One region of the Mesorhizobium sp. WSM4904 genome, then DNA from elsewhere that is predicted to be linked to it. Evidence: riboswitches for the same ligand, from Rfam matches in the RefSeq annotation. Region 1 holds a riboswitch; each other region holds the start of a gene.
The links. A riboswitch is a leader RNA that binds a small molecule or an ion and turns the genes downstream of it on or off. The one in region 1 is predicted to bind cobalamin.
Positions count from the first base shown of each region.

Region 2: it holds a riboswitch for cobalamin, as region 1 does, so the genes downstream of both, QAZ47_RS17090 (DUF1636 family protein) here and bluB (5,6-dimethylbenzimidazole synthase) in region 1, are expected to answer to the same signal.
Region 3: it holds a riboswitch for cobalamin, as region 1 does, so the genes downstream of both, QAZ47_RS23295 (ABC transporter ATP-binding protein) here and bluB (5,6-dimethylbenzimidazole synthase) in region 1, are expected to answer to the same signal.
Region 4: it holds a riboswitch for cobalamin, as region 1 does, so the genes downstream of both, QAZ47_RS17285 (CbtB domain-containing protein) here and bluB (5,6-dimethylbenzimidazole synthase) in region 1, are expected to answer to the same signal.

Region 1 is NZ_CP121354.1:5,871,316-5,875,022, reverse strand. It holds gene QAZ47_RS28555 (hypothetical protein) at 89-1,069, shown strand; gene bluB (5,6-dimethylbenzimidazole synthase) at 1,097-1,834, opposite strand; cobalamin riboswitch at 1,877-2,055, opposite strand; gene QAZ47_RS28545 (histone deacetylase family protein) at 2,171-3,097, shown strand; gene QAZ47_RS28540 (exodeoxyribonuclease VII small subunit) at 3,101-3,352, shown strand; gene QAZ47_RS28535 (DUF2277 domain-containing protein) at 3,397-3,663, shown strand; gene QAZ47_RS28530 (pirin family protein) at 3,673-3,707, shown strand, end outside.
Region 2 is NZ_CP121354.1:3,589,282-3,592,988, forward strand. It holds gene cobN (cobaltochelatase subunit CobN) at 1-434, opposite strand, end outside; gene cobW (cobalamin biosynthesis protein CobW) at 466-1,503, opposite strand; gene QAZ47_RS17090 (DUF1636 family protein) at 1,506-1,931, opposite strand; cobalamin riboswitch at 1,971-2,179, opposite strand; gene QAZ47_RS17095 (winged helix-turn-helix domain-containing protein) at 2,210-3,409, opposite strand.
Region 3 is NZ_CP121354.1:4,852,129-4,855,835, reverse strand. It holds gene QAZ47_RS23305 (helix-turn-helix domain-containing GNAT family N-acetyltransferase) at 1-29, shown strand, start outside; gene QAZ47_RS23300 (AraC family transcriptional regulator) at 193-1,026, opposite strand; cobalamin riboswitch at 1,234-1,439, shown strand; gene QAZ47_RS23295 (ABC transporter ATP-binding protein) at 1,619-2,407, shown strand; gene QAZ47_RS23290 (ABC transporter substrate-binding protein) at 2,435-3,382, shown strand; gene QAZ47_RS23285 (iron ABC transporter permease) at 3,412-3,707, shown strand, end outside.
Region 4 is NZ_CP121354.1:3,630,678-3,634,384, reverse strand. It holds gene cobO (cob(I)yrinic acid a,c-diamide adenosyltransferase) at 1-409, opposite strand, end outside; gene cobU (bifunctional adenosylcobinamide kinase/adenosylcobinamide-phosphate guanylyltransferase) at 411-932, opposite strand; gene QAZ47_RS17290 (CbtA family protein) at 925-1,722, opposite strand; gene QAZ47_RS17285 (CbtB domain-containing protein) at 1,738-1,917, opposite strand; cobalamin riboswitch at 1,954-2,152, opposite strand; gene QAZ47_RS17280 (gamma-glutamylcyclotransferase) at 2,281-2,967, opposite strand; gene QAZ47_RS17275 (aromatic ring-hydroxylating dioxygenase subunit alpha) at 3,101-3,707, shown strand, end outside.

The DNA.
Region 1 (3,707 bases):
CTGTAACACTTTTGATGTTTGCGCATGATCCTTTCCGAAAATCGGTTCCGATTTTCGAGGTCATGCGCGGGGCGGGAGAGTCGGGGCCATGTGGGACTTCAGCATCGGCCGGTCGGTGTCCATCATGATGCGGACATGGCCGTTCATCGTCTTTCGCATGATCGTCTATTTCGGCATCACGGTGGCCTACATCGTGGCGACCGGCACCGGCGCCAGCGTCGGCTACGGCGTAGGCCATATCTCCACCGATCCGGACGGACCGATGTCGTTTGCCCTATGGGGCGGCGTGGTCGGCTTCGGCGTCGTCTCGATCGCCGTCTACTGGATCCGCGAATATATCCTCTACGTTCTCAAGGCCGGCCACATCGCCGTCATGGTCCATCTGATCGATGGCCGCGACGTTCCCGACGGCCAGGGCCAGATCGCCTATGCGAAGGAAGTGGTGACCCAGCGTTTCGCCGAGGCCAACATCCTTTTCGTCGTCGACCAGCTGGTCAAAGGCGCCATCCGCGCCATCACTGGCCTTATCGGCGGTATCGCTGCGTTCCTGCCCATTCCCGGCTTGAGCGGCATCGTCAGCTTCATCAACACGGTCGTCCGCCTGTCGCTGACCTATGTCGACGAGATCATCCTCGGCTACAACATCCGCATCAATTCGAACTCGCCGTTCGAGACCGCCAGGCAAGGCGTCGTGCTCTACGCGCAGAACGGCAAGCATATGGTCAAGAACGCCGTCTGGCTGGCGGTGATCATGTGGGGTGTGTCCTTCGTCATCTTCCTGCTGATGCTGGCCCCGGCAGCCGCCATCCTCTGGGTGATGCCGGGGCAGCTTGCCGGCTGGGCCTTCGTGCTCGCCATCGTCTTCGCCTGGGCTTTCAAGGCTGCCTTCATCGAGCCCTTCGCCATCGCTTCGCTGATGCAGGTCTATTTCGACACCATCGAGGGCCAGGTTCCGAATCCCGACTGGGATCGGCGGCTGGCCGAGGCCTCGTCGAAATTCAGGGAGCTTCGCGACAAGGCGCTCGGCTCCTTCGGCGGCTCGCGCTGGGATTCGCCCCGGGCTGCTTGATCGGCGGCCCCTACGAGGGCAGCCTGATCACGGCTTCGCTCGTTCCTCCGAACCAAGGCGGGCGATCGCCGACTTGAGCTGTGCCTCGCCGGCACCGCAAAAGGTTTCGCTCATCACCAGCTCGGGCAGCGGCAGCCGCTTGCCCCAGCCATGCGCTTCGAGGTCCGGCTTCGGCGCGAATGCCGAGACGCGGCCGACGCAGAGATAGGCGATCGGCGTGACATGCTCGGGGATCGACAAGAGCCGCTTCAACGCCTCGGTTTCGATGATGCTCACCCAACCGACGCCGACGCCTTCGGCGCGCGCCGCCAGCCAGAAATTCTGTACCGCGCAGACGGTGCTGTAGAGGTCCATCTCCGGATTGTGCCAGCGCCCGAGCGGCGAATTCTTCGAGCGCTGTCGGTCGCAGGTGATGCAAAGGTTGAGCGCGCTTTCGCAGATGCCCTCGAGCTTCAGCTTGCGGTAGAGCGCCTGCCGCTCCGCCTCGATCGCCGGCAGTTCCTGCTCGCGCGCGGCCAGAAACAGGTCGCGCACCTGTCGTCGCCTTGCCGCATCGCGGATGACGATGAAGTTCCACGGCTGCATGTAGCCGACCGATGGCGCGTGATGGGCGGCCGTCAGCAGCCGCGCAAGCACGCAATCGTCGAGATCGTCCGAAACAAAATGGCTGCGCACGTCCCGTCTTGTGAACATTGCCCGGTAGACGGCGTCGCGCGCCAATTGGTCAAAGTCGTCGCCGCTCGTGGCGGCCGTTCGTGCCTGCATCGCTTGTCCCCTTGCGATAAGCAGTCTTCCGCCTGACCATGCGGACGACCATGTCTGCCGGGCCGGTCTTCTGGCTCGGGATCGACCCGCATCCGGCGCCTTCCCGTCTAGGACAGTGGCTTTTGCCGGCGCGGTCCCCCTCACAGCGTTGGGCACGCCACGGAATTCAACCGTGTTCCCGATTCTCCCGCGTCGCGGGCACCAGGCAGCGATGGGACCTTATCGTGAAGCGGAAGCCGCGCCAATGCCGCCAGCGACACGGCACGGCGCGATTTTCCCCAATCATTCGGTGCTGGAACATGGCTATCCGGGCGGCAGGTGCCTAGATTAGGGGCCATGGCTACCCGTCTCTACACCCATCCGGTATTTCTGGAACACCTCACGCCGCCCGGCCATCCCGAGCGGCCGGACCGTTTGCGCGCCATCGAACGCGTGCTGGACGACGAGGCTTTTTCGGCCCTCGACCGTGTCAAGGCGCCGGAAGGCGACGAGGCGACGATCCTCTACGCGCATCCGGAGGATTTTGTTGCCCGCATCCGCGCGGCCATTCCCGCGAGCGGTATTGTCTCGATCGATGCCGACACCAGCGCCAGTCCGAAAAGCTGGCAGGCCGCGGTGACGGCGATCGGCGCCGCCAATGCAGCGATAGACGATGTCTTCGAAGGCCGCGCCGCCAATGTCTTCGTTGCCGCCCGCCCGCCCGGCCATCACGCCGAAAAGACCACCGCGATGGGTTTTTGCCTGTTCAACACTGCGGCGATCGCCGCTCGTCATGCGCAGAAGAAGCATCAGGCCGAGCGTGTCGCCATCGTGGACTGGGACGTCCACCACGGCAACGGCACGCAGGACATTTTCTGGGACGATCCGTCGGTGCTCTATTGCTCGACGCACCAGATGCCGCTTTATCCTGGCAGCGGTGCCAAAAGCGAAACCGGCGCAGGCAACATCGTCAACGCGCCGCTTGCGCCGAGCACCGGCAGCGACACGTTCCGCGACGCCTTCCTGTCGCGCGTGCTGCCGTCGATCGATGCATTCAAGCCGGACCTGATCATCATTTCCGCCGGGTTCGATGCGCACCATCGCGATCCGCTGGCCGAGATCAACCTGACCGAGGATGATTTCGACTGGGCGACCGGCCAGCTGATGGATCGCGCCGGGCGCCACAGCGGCAACCGGCTCGTCAGCCTGCTGGAGGGCGGCTACGATCTGCAAGGACTGGCATTTTCGGTCGCCGCCCATGTCGGGCGGCTGATGAAGGGATGAATTATGGCTGATGAAGCTAACGAAGACGTCAAGGCGATGAGTTTCGAACAGGCGCTCGACGCGCTGGAGAAGATCGTCGATGATCTGGAGCGCGGCGATGTCCCGCTCGACCAGTCGATCAGGATCTACGAACGCGGCGAGGCGCTGAAGGCCCACTGCGACCGGCTGCTCAAGGCCGCCGAGGACAAGGTCGAGAAGATCAGACTGTCGCGCGACGGCAAGCCGGTGGGAACGGAGCCGCTCGACGCCGAATAGAACGGAAGCGGTGGGGGAGAGAGAAACAGGCAAGGAGTCCAAGCATGTGCCGAAACATCAAGACCCTGTTCAATTTCGATCCGCCGGCGACCGACGACGAGGTCCATGACGCGGCCTTGCAGTTCGTGCGCAAGCTGAGTGGCTCGACCAAGCCGTCCAAGCGCAACGAGCATGCCTTCCACCACGCCGTCGAGGCGATCGCGGCCGCCGCGCGCGAGCTGCTCGACAGCCTCGAAACCACCCAGCATCCGCGCAATCGCGAGGAAGAGGCCGCCAAGGCGAAAGCCAGGTCCGCGCTCCGCTTCGCCTGAGGTCGTGACATGAGCTTCTTCCCGGGTAACGATCCTGAGGCCGG
Region 2 (3,707 bases), 2.3 Mb from region 1:
TCGCGGAAATAGCCGAGTAAGGCGTCGAGCTCGGCGCGCGGCAGCGTCGAGCCTTCGATCAGGCGCTGATCCTTGTCATGGCTTTCGCCCGGCAGCAGCGCCAGCTTGATGTTTCGTTCGCGTGCGACCGCCGCAAGCTGGTCGCAGCCGTAGCGCCACCAGTCGTAACCGCCGAGAATGCGGACCAGGACGATCTTGGCATGGCGGGCGACGCTGTCGATCCAGAGATCGACCGACATCGGGTGGCGCAGGTCGCGAAGGGCAGCAAGCCGCATCGAGGGCAGTCTTTCAGCGTCCGCCTTCCAGGCGGCGGCGAGGCCGGCAAGGTCGCTGTCGGTGAAGGACAGCGCCACGACATCCGCAGGCGTCTGCCTGAGGTCGATCGGCTCGGCGAGATCGTCGAGCGAGGCGGATGTCGTGGTGAGGATATGCATCGCTTTTCGTGTTGGGCTTTTCGTGCTTGCCTCAGCCGGCGAGGATACGCTCGACCGCTGGGCGATTCAGCCCCTTGAGGCCGATGACGACGAGCCGCGAGCGGCGATCGTCCGCAGCCGTCCAGGCGCGGTCGTAATAGTGATTGACGCGCGGGCCGACGGCCTGCAGCAGCAGCCGCATCGGCTTGCCGCCGACCTCGACGAAGCCTTTCACGCGCAGCACGTTTTCCTGCTCGGCGGCGAGGGCGACGCGTTTTGCCAGCTCGTCCGGATGCGAGATCGACGGGATATCAATGACGAAGGAGTCGAAATCGTCATGCTCGTGGTCGAGCTCGTCGTCGTGATGCGTCTTGCGGTTCTCGATGTCGTCCTCGACGGCAAGGCCGAGGCCGAGCAGGACCGACGGATCGACCTTGCCGTGCGTCGTCGGCACCACCTTCACGGCACGCGCCACATGCTCGCCGATGACGGCGTTGGCGCGCTCCGAGCCCGCCGCGTCCATCAGGTCGCTCTTCGACAGGATGATCAGGTCGGCGCAGGCGATCTGGTCCTCGAACACCTCCTCGACCGGATCGTCATGATCGAGGGAATCGTCGGCGGCGCGCTGCGCCTGGAGCGCGTCCATGTCGGAGGCGACGCGGCCACCGGCCAACGCCGGGCCGTCGACCACGGCAATGACGCCGTCGACGGTGACGCGGCTCTTGACCGTCGGCCACTGAAAGGCCTGAACCAGCGGCTTCGGCAGCGCCAGGCCGGAGGTTTCGATCAGGATGTGGTCGACCTTCGGCGAGCGCGACAGGATCTGGTCGAGCGCCGGCACGAAATCGTCCGCCACGGTGCAGCAGATGCAGCCATTGGCGAGCTCGACGATGTTCTCCTCCGGGCAGGTGTCGATGCCGCAGCCCTTCAGGATCTCGCCGTCGATGCCGACTTCGCCGAACTCGTTGACGATGATCGCCAGCCGCTTGCCCTTGGCGTTTTCGAGCAGGTTGCGGATCAGCGTCGTCTTGCCGGCGCCGAGGAAGCCGGTGACGACGGTGCACGGAACACGGGAAACGGAAGCGTTCATGGTCAGTCCTTCAGGAGATCGAGAGGCGGGATACGAGCAACCAGGCCGCGTTTGAGGGAATCAGGCCGGCCGCGCCACGGGATGAGGCCATCGGTCGACGTGGCGAAGAGCTTCGCGCCGGCGACGAGGTCGGCGCCGCTGGTCGTTTCCAGGTCGCCGAAGACATAGCTCCAGCAGCCGTCGCGCAAAAGCGCGGCGCTCAGGCGGCGCTTGCAATTGCCGAGGCATTCGACAGTGCGGATGCGGATATCCTGGCCCGACGCTGCGCTGCGCGTGTCCTCGGCCAGCAGGGCGCCGGCGCGCGGATGCGCGTCCGAACCGCTCTCGCCGCGGCAGGACGAGCAGACGATGACGGTCACGCCGGCCAACGCGTCGGACTCGGACGAAATGTCCGCACTGCTTGCCGGGAAACTGCCGTTGCGATCCAAAACCAGGCTCCTTGCCCGGAAAACCCGCCGGGCGTTCGGATACTTAAAGTCTCAGACGGCAGGTCTCCTGGCTCGCGGGTCATCGCCTTCTCGTGCCGCCTTCCCGGGGACATCCCAGTGGTTTTCGGCTGAGGCTCGTCGCTCACAGTTGCGGGGACAGCCGCGGATTTGGAATTTTTCAACTCCGCACCGCATTCCCTCTTGGCTCCTCCCTTTGCCGGGAGGAGACCGTCTGGGTCAGGATTTAGGCTTACGACTATGCGCCTGTCAACGCGCGGCTACGACACCCGGATGTCGGCCAGCGCCGGTCCAAGGTCGCCGGCTGGCGTCACCTCGATCGCCTCCAGGCCGAGCCAGGATTGCATCTGCTTCAGCTCTTCGAGCAATTGGGCAGCCGTTTCGGGCGGAGCGCCGGCTTCAGCATAGGCGGCGTGGACGCGCAGCACGCTGGCCGGGCGATCGGCCCGCAAGTCGACACGCGCGACGATCCGGTCGCCGAGCAGGAAGGGCAGCACGTAATAGCCGTATTGGCGCTTTTCGGCCGGCGTGTAGATCTCGATGCGGTAGCGGAAGTCGAAGAGCTTTTCCGTCCGCGTGCGCTCGAAGACGACGGGGTCGAACGGGGCGAGCAGCGCGCGCGCCTCGACCCTGCGCGGGAGGCGGGCGTCCTTGTGGAGATAGGCGATCTTGTCCCAGCCTTCGACCCGCACCGGCAGCAACTCGCCGGCCTCGACCAATTCCTCGATCCTGTCTTTGGTGTCGCCGGGTGCCAGACGAAAGTAGTCGCGCAGGTCGCCATAGGTGGCGATGCCATGGGCGCGGGCGGAAATGCGCAGCAATTCGCGATGCGCGTCCTCGACCGAGGGTACAGGCAGGTCGAGCACGGCCTGCGGCAAAACGCGCGCGGGCAGGTCGTAGTAGCGCTCGAAGCCGCGCCGGTAAGCGGTGGTGATGCGTCCGGCCCAGAACAGCCATTCGAAGGCGTGCTTGGCCTCGCTCCAGCCCCACCAGCCGCCATTGCCCTTGTGGCCCTCGATGTCGGAGGCGGCGATCGGCCCGCGTTCTGCGACTTCTTTATAGATCTCGTCGATCATCGTCTTGCGCTCACGACCCCATTTGGCGAGGCCGAGATACATTTCCTCGCCGCGTTCGGCGCGCTGCATGCGCCAGCGCAGGAGCGGATAGGTCTCGACCGGCAGGAACGACGCCTCGTGCGCCCAATATTCGAAGATGGCGCGCTTGCGGGTCACGGCTGCATTGTCCAGCAGCGCAAGCGGGTAGGGGCCGAGGCGCGAATAGAGCGGCATGTAATGGGCGCGCACCACCGCGCTGACGGAATCGATCTGCAGCAGGCCGGTCCGGGAGAGCACGCGGGCGAGGTGCCGGCGGTTGGGCTCGCCGCCCGGACGAGGGTCCGTAAAACCCTGCGCGCCGAGCGCGATGCGCCTTGCCATGCGAAGAGAGATTTTTTCCTTCATCAGGTGCCTTTGCCTCGATCCGTTTACCTGATTTCCAGCCGGTGATTCCAGCCATGCTAGCAGGCAAATGGCGGGAGATATGTCAGGAGAGAAAAGTGGAGTAAAAAGTGAAGGAAATCAAACAGGAGCGGATCGGACCAGTTTCTTCCGATATGGCGTCCAGCGCCGGATTTTGAACAAGGTTTGACTTGCGTCGCCGAAACCGCTGCGCTAACCCTCGCCGCGTTGCAGCATGGGCCCCTTTAAAACGGTTCAGCGGTTAAACTGTCACGCTTCCGCATTAGAGTCCGTTGCTGTA
Region 3 (3,707 bases), 1.0 Mb from region 1:
TCGGCCAGACCTGGAATCTGGAGCTGTAGCCTCTTCCTTCTCCCCTTGTGGGAGAAGGTGGCCGAGCGAAGCTCGGTCGGATGAGGGGTGTTCCAGGGAACGCCGGCGTCTCACTCCGCTGGAACACCCCTCATCCGTCTTGGCGCTGCGCGCCAATCCACCTTCTCCCGCAAGGGGAGAAGGGAAGGCGCCTCAGCCCTTCACGGGCACCCAGATTTCCAGCCCGCCATTGCCGCTGCGTGCATCGAATTCCGGCCCGTAGCGCTCGAATTCCGGGGCGTCGGCGATCTCGTGTCCCGAGGCCGGCAGCCATTTGTTCCAGATCGTGTTGACGGTGCGGCGGATGGTCGAGATGTGCTCGCGATGCGTGAACACCGCGTATTTCTGCGCCGGCACCCGCACCCGGAAGAACTCCTTGGGCAGGTCGGAGAAATCGCTCACCTCGACACCGGCGATGTAGTCGAAATTGCCGGCATCGTCGCCATTGACGCAGACGCCGTAGGCGACGTCGCCGACCTCGCCGGGAATGTGGCCGATATAGGGGCCGAAGCGCTGCCACAGCATCGGGATGCCGGCGCTGCTCTCGCAGCTGTAGCGCTCGCCGAGACCGGCGATGAGGAAGGGCCGGCTGGTCTCGAAGCGCGGCGGTTCGAGTGCGGCGAGAAATGAACTGTCCATCAGGATAGGCTCCACGAGGTCGAGATTTTGGGTCGAGCCCTGCGCGCGCACCAGTTCCGGCGTGGTGCCGAACTGCTCGCGGAAAGCCCGCGTGAAAGCCTCATGCGAGTTGTAGCCGGCATCGAGCGCGACCGACAGGATGTCGGGCGCGCCGCCCGCAAGCTTGCGCGCCGCTTCGCTGAGCCGGCGCGCCCGCACGTAGCCCATCACCGACCGTCCGGTCGCGGCGCCGAAGGCGCGCGTCACATGGAAGCGCGACACGCCGCTGCTTGCCGCGACATCGTCGAGCGAAATCGCATCGGGCAGACGGCTTTCGACAAACCACAGCGCTTTCTCGGTCGGGTTCATGGCTCCTCGCATTTGGCGGGGTGACACTAGCCACCGCGCCGACAGCCAGTTTGATCGAAATTGCGCGGTGAGCGAAGTCGAAACGATGTTGACAAACGAAGGCGGCATTCTCTAGTGCGTAACGTTATTACATAACGAAGGGAGAACAAAATGGCAGCTGTAGTGAGGGGATGCGCGGCGGCCCGTTGCGACTCGCGCGCGGACAACCTACGATGGTGGCGTCATGGTCCCCGAGCCGCAAGGCGAGGGGTGAAAAGGGAACACGGTGAGACCTGCTTCGGGTCGAGGCCGTGGCTGCCCCCGCAACTGTGAGCGGCGAGCTCCATCCGAACGCCACTGGCCGGCAAGGCTGGGAAGGCGGATGGCGCAACGACCCGCGAGCCAGGAGACCTGCCATCGACACGAGTTGACCGGACGGGGTGTGCCGGGAGGAGACGCGGGCACCGGTCTTGTCGGCCGGCTCGTCCAGCATCCTTCCGTCGCCATTTTTGGAGAGTGACGGAATGCTGGACGGCTCCATCGATCATATCCATCAAGCCATCGGATATGCGGCCGGGAAATACCATCCGGGCAACCTGGCGGGGCTTGGCTCGTGATGCCGCCGGTCCTCGAAGCCCATGGCCTCGGCGCGACGGCCAACGGCCGCGCGCTGGTCGACAATGTCAGCCTGTCGCTGGCGGCGGGCGAGCGGCTGGCCATCGTCGGCCCCAACGGCGCCGGCAAGACGACGCTGCTGCGCATGCTGTGCGGCGCTCTGTCGCCGAGCCGCGGCGAGGTACGGCTGGCCGGACGCCGGCTGGACAGGATCGCAGCGGCCGAGCGCGCCCTCAGCATCGCCGTCGTCGGCCAGACGGACCAGCCGGATCCGCGACTTGCCGTCATCGACTATGTCGAGCTTGGCCGCGTCCCGCACGCCGGCCTGAGGCGCCGGCGCGACGACCGCGACATCGTCGTCGAAGCGCTGCGGCGGACCGGGCTCTTGCCGCTGCTCGCGCGCACCATCGGCTCGCTGTCCGGCGGCGAACGCCAGCGCGCGCAGCTCGCCCGCGCTATCGCGCAGGAGCCGAAAATCCTGTTCCTCGACGAGCCGACCAACCACCTCGATCCGCGCGCCCGCGGCGAGCTGCTCGACCTGGTGGCCGGCTTCGGCATGACCGTCGTCGCCGTGCTGCATGATCTCGCTCTGGTGGCGCCCTTCGCCACCCGTGTCGCGGTGATGAGCAACGCCCGGCTGCACGCGCTGGCGCCGCCGCGCCAGGCGCTGGCGCAGCCGCTCATCCGCGAGGTGTTCGGCATCGACGTGCTGCATCTGCAGCACCCGACCGAGGATCGCGAGCTCACCGTCTTCGACCTTGCCGGTCGCGCTTCCTCGTCAGCCTGAACCGTCCAAACAAGGAGCAATCTTCCGATGAAACGCCTCGTGCCGTCCCTTGCCTTGTCGCTTTTCGCCTCGGCGGCTGTTGCCTTCCCGGTCACCGTCGACAGTTGCGGCAAGCCGCTCACCTTCGACGCCCCGCCGAAGCGCGCCGTCATCCAGGACCTCAACATGGCCGAGATGGCTTTCGCGCTGAAGCTGCAGCCGTCGATCGTCGGGCTCACCGGCATCACCGGCTGGTACAAGGTCGGCCCCGAATTCAAGGCCGAGCAAGGGTCTATTCCGGAGCTCGCGCCGAAATATCCGACGCTGGAAAACCTCGTCGCCGTCGAGCCCGATTTCTTCTTCGCCGGCTGGTACTACGGCATGAAGCCGGGCGGCGAGGTCACGCCCGACACGCTCGCCCCGCACGGCATCAAGACGCTGGTGCTGACCGAGAGCTGCGTCCATCTCGACAAGAACCGGCCCGCCGCCTCGATGGACCTGCTCTTTGGCGATGTCGAGAAGCTGGGCAAGATCTTCGGCAAGGAGGCCGAGGCGGATAAGCTGGTCGCCGGCTGGAAGGCCGAGCTCGCCGACATCACCGCCAAGGTGGGCGACCGTAAGGGCACGCGCGTGTTCCTCTACGACTCCGGCGAGGACAAGCCCTTCACCGCCGGCAAGTTCGCCATCCCCAACGCCATGATCGCCGCCGCGGGCGGCGAAAACATCATGGCCGACATGGAAACGAGCTGGGGCAACACCGACTGGGAGACGGTCGCTTCGCGCAATCCGCAATTCCTCATCCTGCTCGACTACCAAGATGGCGGCGGCTATCGGAAGCTGCTCGATTTTCTCAAGGCGCATCCGGCAATGAAGGAGACCGACGCGGTCAGGAACGAGCGCTTCGTGGCTCTGCGCTACGCCGAGCTGACGCCCGGACCCGCCAACATCGAGGCGATCGGCAAGATCGCCAGGGCCATGCATCCGGAAGCGTTCTAGACTTGCACAAGAGGCCATTCACCCTCGCCATGACGCTGGGCGCGATCCTTCTGGTCGCGCTCGCACTGCTGTCGATCGCCTATGGCTCGACGCTGATACCGCTTCGCGAGGTTTTCGGCGCCCTGGCGCGTGCGGCCGGTCTGAACGGCCAGGCCGTGCCGGGACCTGTCGGCGGCATCGTCGTCGACCTCAGGCTGCCGCGCACGCTGCTGGCGATCTCCGTTGGCGCCGGCCTCGGTGTCGTCGGCGCGCTGCTGCAGACCGTCACCCGCAACGACCTCGCCGACCCGTTCCTGTTCGGCCTCTCCTCGGGCGCCGCCGCCGG
Region 4 (3,707 bases), 2.2 Mb from region 1:
GGTCGGCCATCAACTCGAGCGCCTTCGCCCAGGCGGCTTCGGCGGCGGCGATGTCGCGCTTCAGGTCCTGGGTTTCCCAGGTGAAGCCTTCGCCCATCGCGTGCCAGACGACGCGGTCGCCGAAAGCGGCGAAGGCATCCTTTTCGCCCGTATGCCACTTGCCCTTGATGAACTGGACGACGCCGACGCGCTTGCCGTAGCCCAGCATCCTCAGCGCCAGCCCGAAGGCAGCCGTGGTCTTGCCCTTGCCCGGCCCCGTGTTGACGATCAGCAGTCCCTTCTCGATCGTCTTGCCGGCCACCTCGGCATCCTGCACCGCCTTGCGCTTGGCCATCTTGGCGCGATGGCGTTCGGCGTCCCCCTCGTTGATGGTCTTGTCGTCGATGGTCTTGTCGTCGATTTCGGCCATGTTATTTCACCTTGAGCGGCAGCCCCGCCACCATCATCAACACGCTATCGGCGACCGCCGCGACCTGCTGGTTGAGCCGGCCGGCGGCGTCGCGGAACCGGCGCGCCAGCGCGTTGTCCGGCACGATGCCGAGCCCGACTTCGTTCGACACCACGAACCAGGGTCCGCGCGGCCGCGACAGCGCATCGGTCAGCCGCCGGCACTCGGCCTCGATGTCATGGTCGGCCAGCATATGATTGGTCAGCCACAATGTCAGGCAGTCGACGAGCACCGGCTGGTGATCGGGCAAGGCCTCGATCGCGTCGGTGAGATCGAGCGGCGCATCGACGGTGACCCAGCCTTCGCCGCGGCGCGCGCGATGCAGCGCGATGCGCTCGCGCATCTCGTCGTCATAGGCTTGTGCGGTTGCAATGTAGGTCCAGGGCGATGGGTTCGCCGTCGCCAAGGTTTCGGCATGCGCGCTCTTTCCCGAGCGCGCCCCGCCGACGATGAAGGTCAGACGACCCTTGGCGCGATCAGGCAAAGCTGCCGCGCAGGCTGGTCGCCGTGCCGGTGAAGCGGCCGCGCACCACGCCGACAACTGCGCCCAGCACCAGCCAGAAAACCAGATCGGTGAGCGTCACCGCAACGACGAACTGGTGATGTAGACCTTCCGGAATTGCCGTTTCGAAACTTTCCGGCTGCGGCGCACCGACAATGTGCGGCGCCACGATCAGCGCAACACCGAGGATCGCAAGCGGCAACGACTTTCGGAAAGCGATCAAACCGAGCCCGGCGGCCGTCGCGGCCACTGTCGAAATCCACCAGATCTGGCGCGGCAAAAGGTCGGCCGCGGGCATCGCCGGCAGTTCGGGCGGCAGGCCGAGGCCAGGCGCCAGGGTGAAAACCGCGAAACCGGCAAGGCCCCAGAACACGCCCTGGCGCCAGTTGCCGATGCCGCCGGCGAATTCGGAGATCGCGACCAGGATCAGCGCGAAGCCGATGCCGGTGACGATGTTGGCGACCACGTTGAAGGCGAAGCGCTCGAAGCCGTCGGCCGGCGCCCAGCCCTCGTCCTCGGCCGGAGCAGCCGCTTCCGCCGGCACCGGAGTCACGCTGCTCATCGCGTTGTCCGCCGGAGCGGCCGAACTCATTGCGTTGTTGCTTGTGCTGGCGGCGGCGTGATCGTGGTGATGACCGCTGCCGGCCTTTTCATAGACTTCCGCCTTCAGGATCAGCGGCACGGTCGCATAGGCCTGCATGCAGGCGAGCGCTATGCCCGCCACTAGCCCCGCGATCGCCGCGATGAACACGACGTTGCGAAACAGATTCATGATGTCAGGCCTTGCTCAGTGGCAGGGAAAAGCCATCGAATGGCGATAGTCGTGGGCGGCGTTGTGGACCGCATCGATATGCGAGAAGCCGACGAAACCGACGACGAAAATGCCGAGCAGCGCGGCCAAGGCCAGCTGCATGATGCGCGACTGCGAGGAGACGGAGGCGCCGAGGGAGACGGAAGCGGTATTCATGTCTTGTCCTTTCGCCCTCCACCCGAGGGCATCGAAGTCAACTTTCCCGTCGCCGGCAGGTCTCCTGGCTCGCGGATCCGCGCCCTTCCCCACCTTCCCGAGGAAAATCCTCAGTGGTTTATGGAGAGGACTACCGCACACAGTTGCGGGGGCAGCCACGGCTTTGGGCGGAAACTCCACCCTCACCGCATTCCCTCTTGGCTCCAAAAACGGAACCGACGACGCGATCGACTATAGGCAGAATCGTCGCGCCCGGCAAACCAAAATCCGTCACGCCGCAGCGTGATTGCGGCACGGGTTTGGGTTTCTGATCCCACGCATGTCTTTGTCCCGAAACCGGTTCCCTGTTTCGTGAGACATGCTCTAAGAAGCGGCGATCCGCTCGGCAACCAGCTGCTGCAATCGCCACAAATGGCGGTCGTGAATGCCGCGCTGCTCGAGGTTCTTCACCGTATTGTAGAGATAGTCCGCGCCCGAGCCCCAATGGCCGCAGGATGTCGCCAGCCGCTCGACCACCACCTTCTCCTCGATCGGACCGGCATAGGTCGTGCCTTTGCGGTTGATGACAAAGGCCAGCGCCTGGAAGCGTCCGGCGTTGCCCGTCAGGTTGAGGAGCCGAGGATGATAGCTTGTCGGCTTCAGCGTCATCTCGCGCCGGAAAAGCTTGTCCAATGCCTGCCGGCGGTCGTTGCCGTTCAGTCGGAAAGCGACACCTTTGCACTGCCCGCCGCGATCCAGGGCCATCATCAGACCCGGCTGCTCCTTGGTACCGCGCCAGCGCGTCATGTTCATGCAGAAGGAACGGTGCCAGCCGCGCGCCACGGCAACCCGCTCCTCGACATGATCGATCTCGGGCTTCCAGATCAGCGAGCCATAGCCGAACAGCCAGAGTGGCTCGTCAGCGGGGAGTTCAGCCTCCAGGGCGTCCAGCATCGTCTCATAGTCGGCGTTATCAAGGTGCGCGGCATGCGGATCGGGGCCGCTGTCTTCGACGACTCGAAAACAGCGAGCGACCAGCTCCTCGGTGAGCGACATCGTTCTTGTAGGCATATTTGCGATCCCGACCAGCCGGCAAGCGCCAGCGTCGGAAACGACTTTAAGGGCGGTGCCGGGACGCCACAATGCCCGGCAATTGACAACGGCCCGGCCCGGGTGTCGGCTGTCGGCAGCGAAGGAGAAGCCGATGCAGCCGAATCCGAGCGGACGCGATCGCTACTATGGTCTTACCAGCCTCGAGCCGACATTGCCCGCCACGGCGTATCGGGAACCCGATGCCTACCAGCGCGATCTCGAAGCGATCTGGTACCGGAGCTGGCTGATGGTCTGCCGCGAGGCCGATCTCGCGGAACCTCTCGCCTTTCGAACGTCCCGCATCGGCTCGCAGGAAGTCGTCGTGCTGCGCGACGAAACCGGAAGCCTGCGAGCCTTCCACAACACCTGCCGGCATCGCGGCTCGCAGCTTTGCCAGGAAAGCGCTGGGCGGCTGAAGGCCAGGCTTCTCACCTGCCCCTACCACGCCTGGTCCTACTCGCTGCGCGGCGACCTGGTGCGGGTGCCGTCGAAATCGCTGCCCGAAGGCTTCGACAAGGCCGATTTCCCGCTCTACCGGGTGGCGCTGTCGGTCTGGCGCGGCTTCGTCTTCGTCAACCTTGCCGAGGATGCCGGCGGCTCGTCGGAAGCCTCCTTCGATCCTGCTTCCGGCGACCTTGCGAACTGGCCGCTGGAGACGCTCGTCACCGGCCACCGGCTCAGCAAGGTGATGAACTGCAACTGGAAGATTTTCTGGGAGA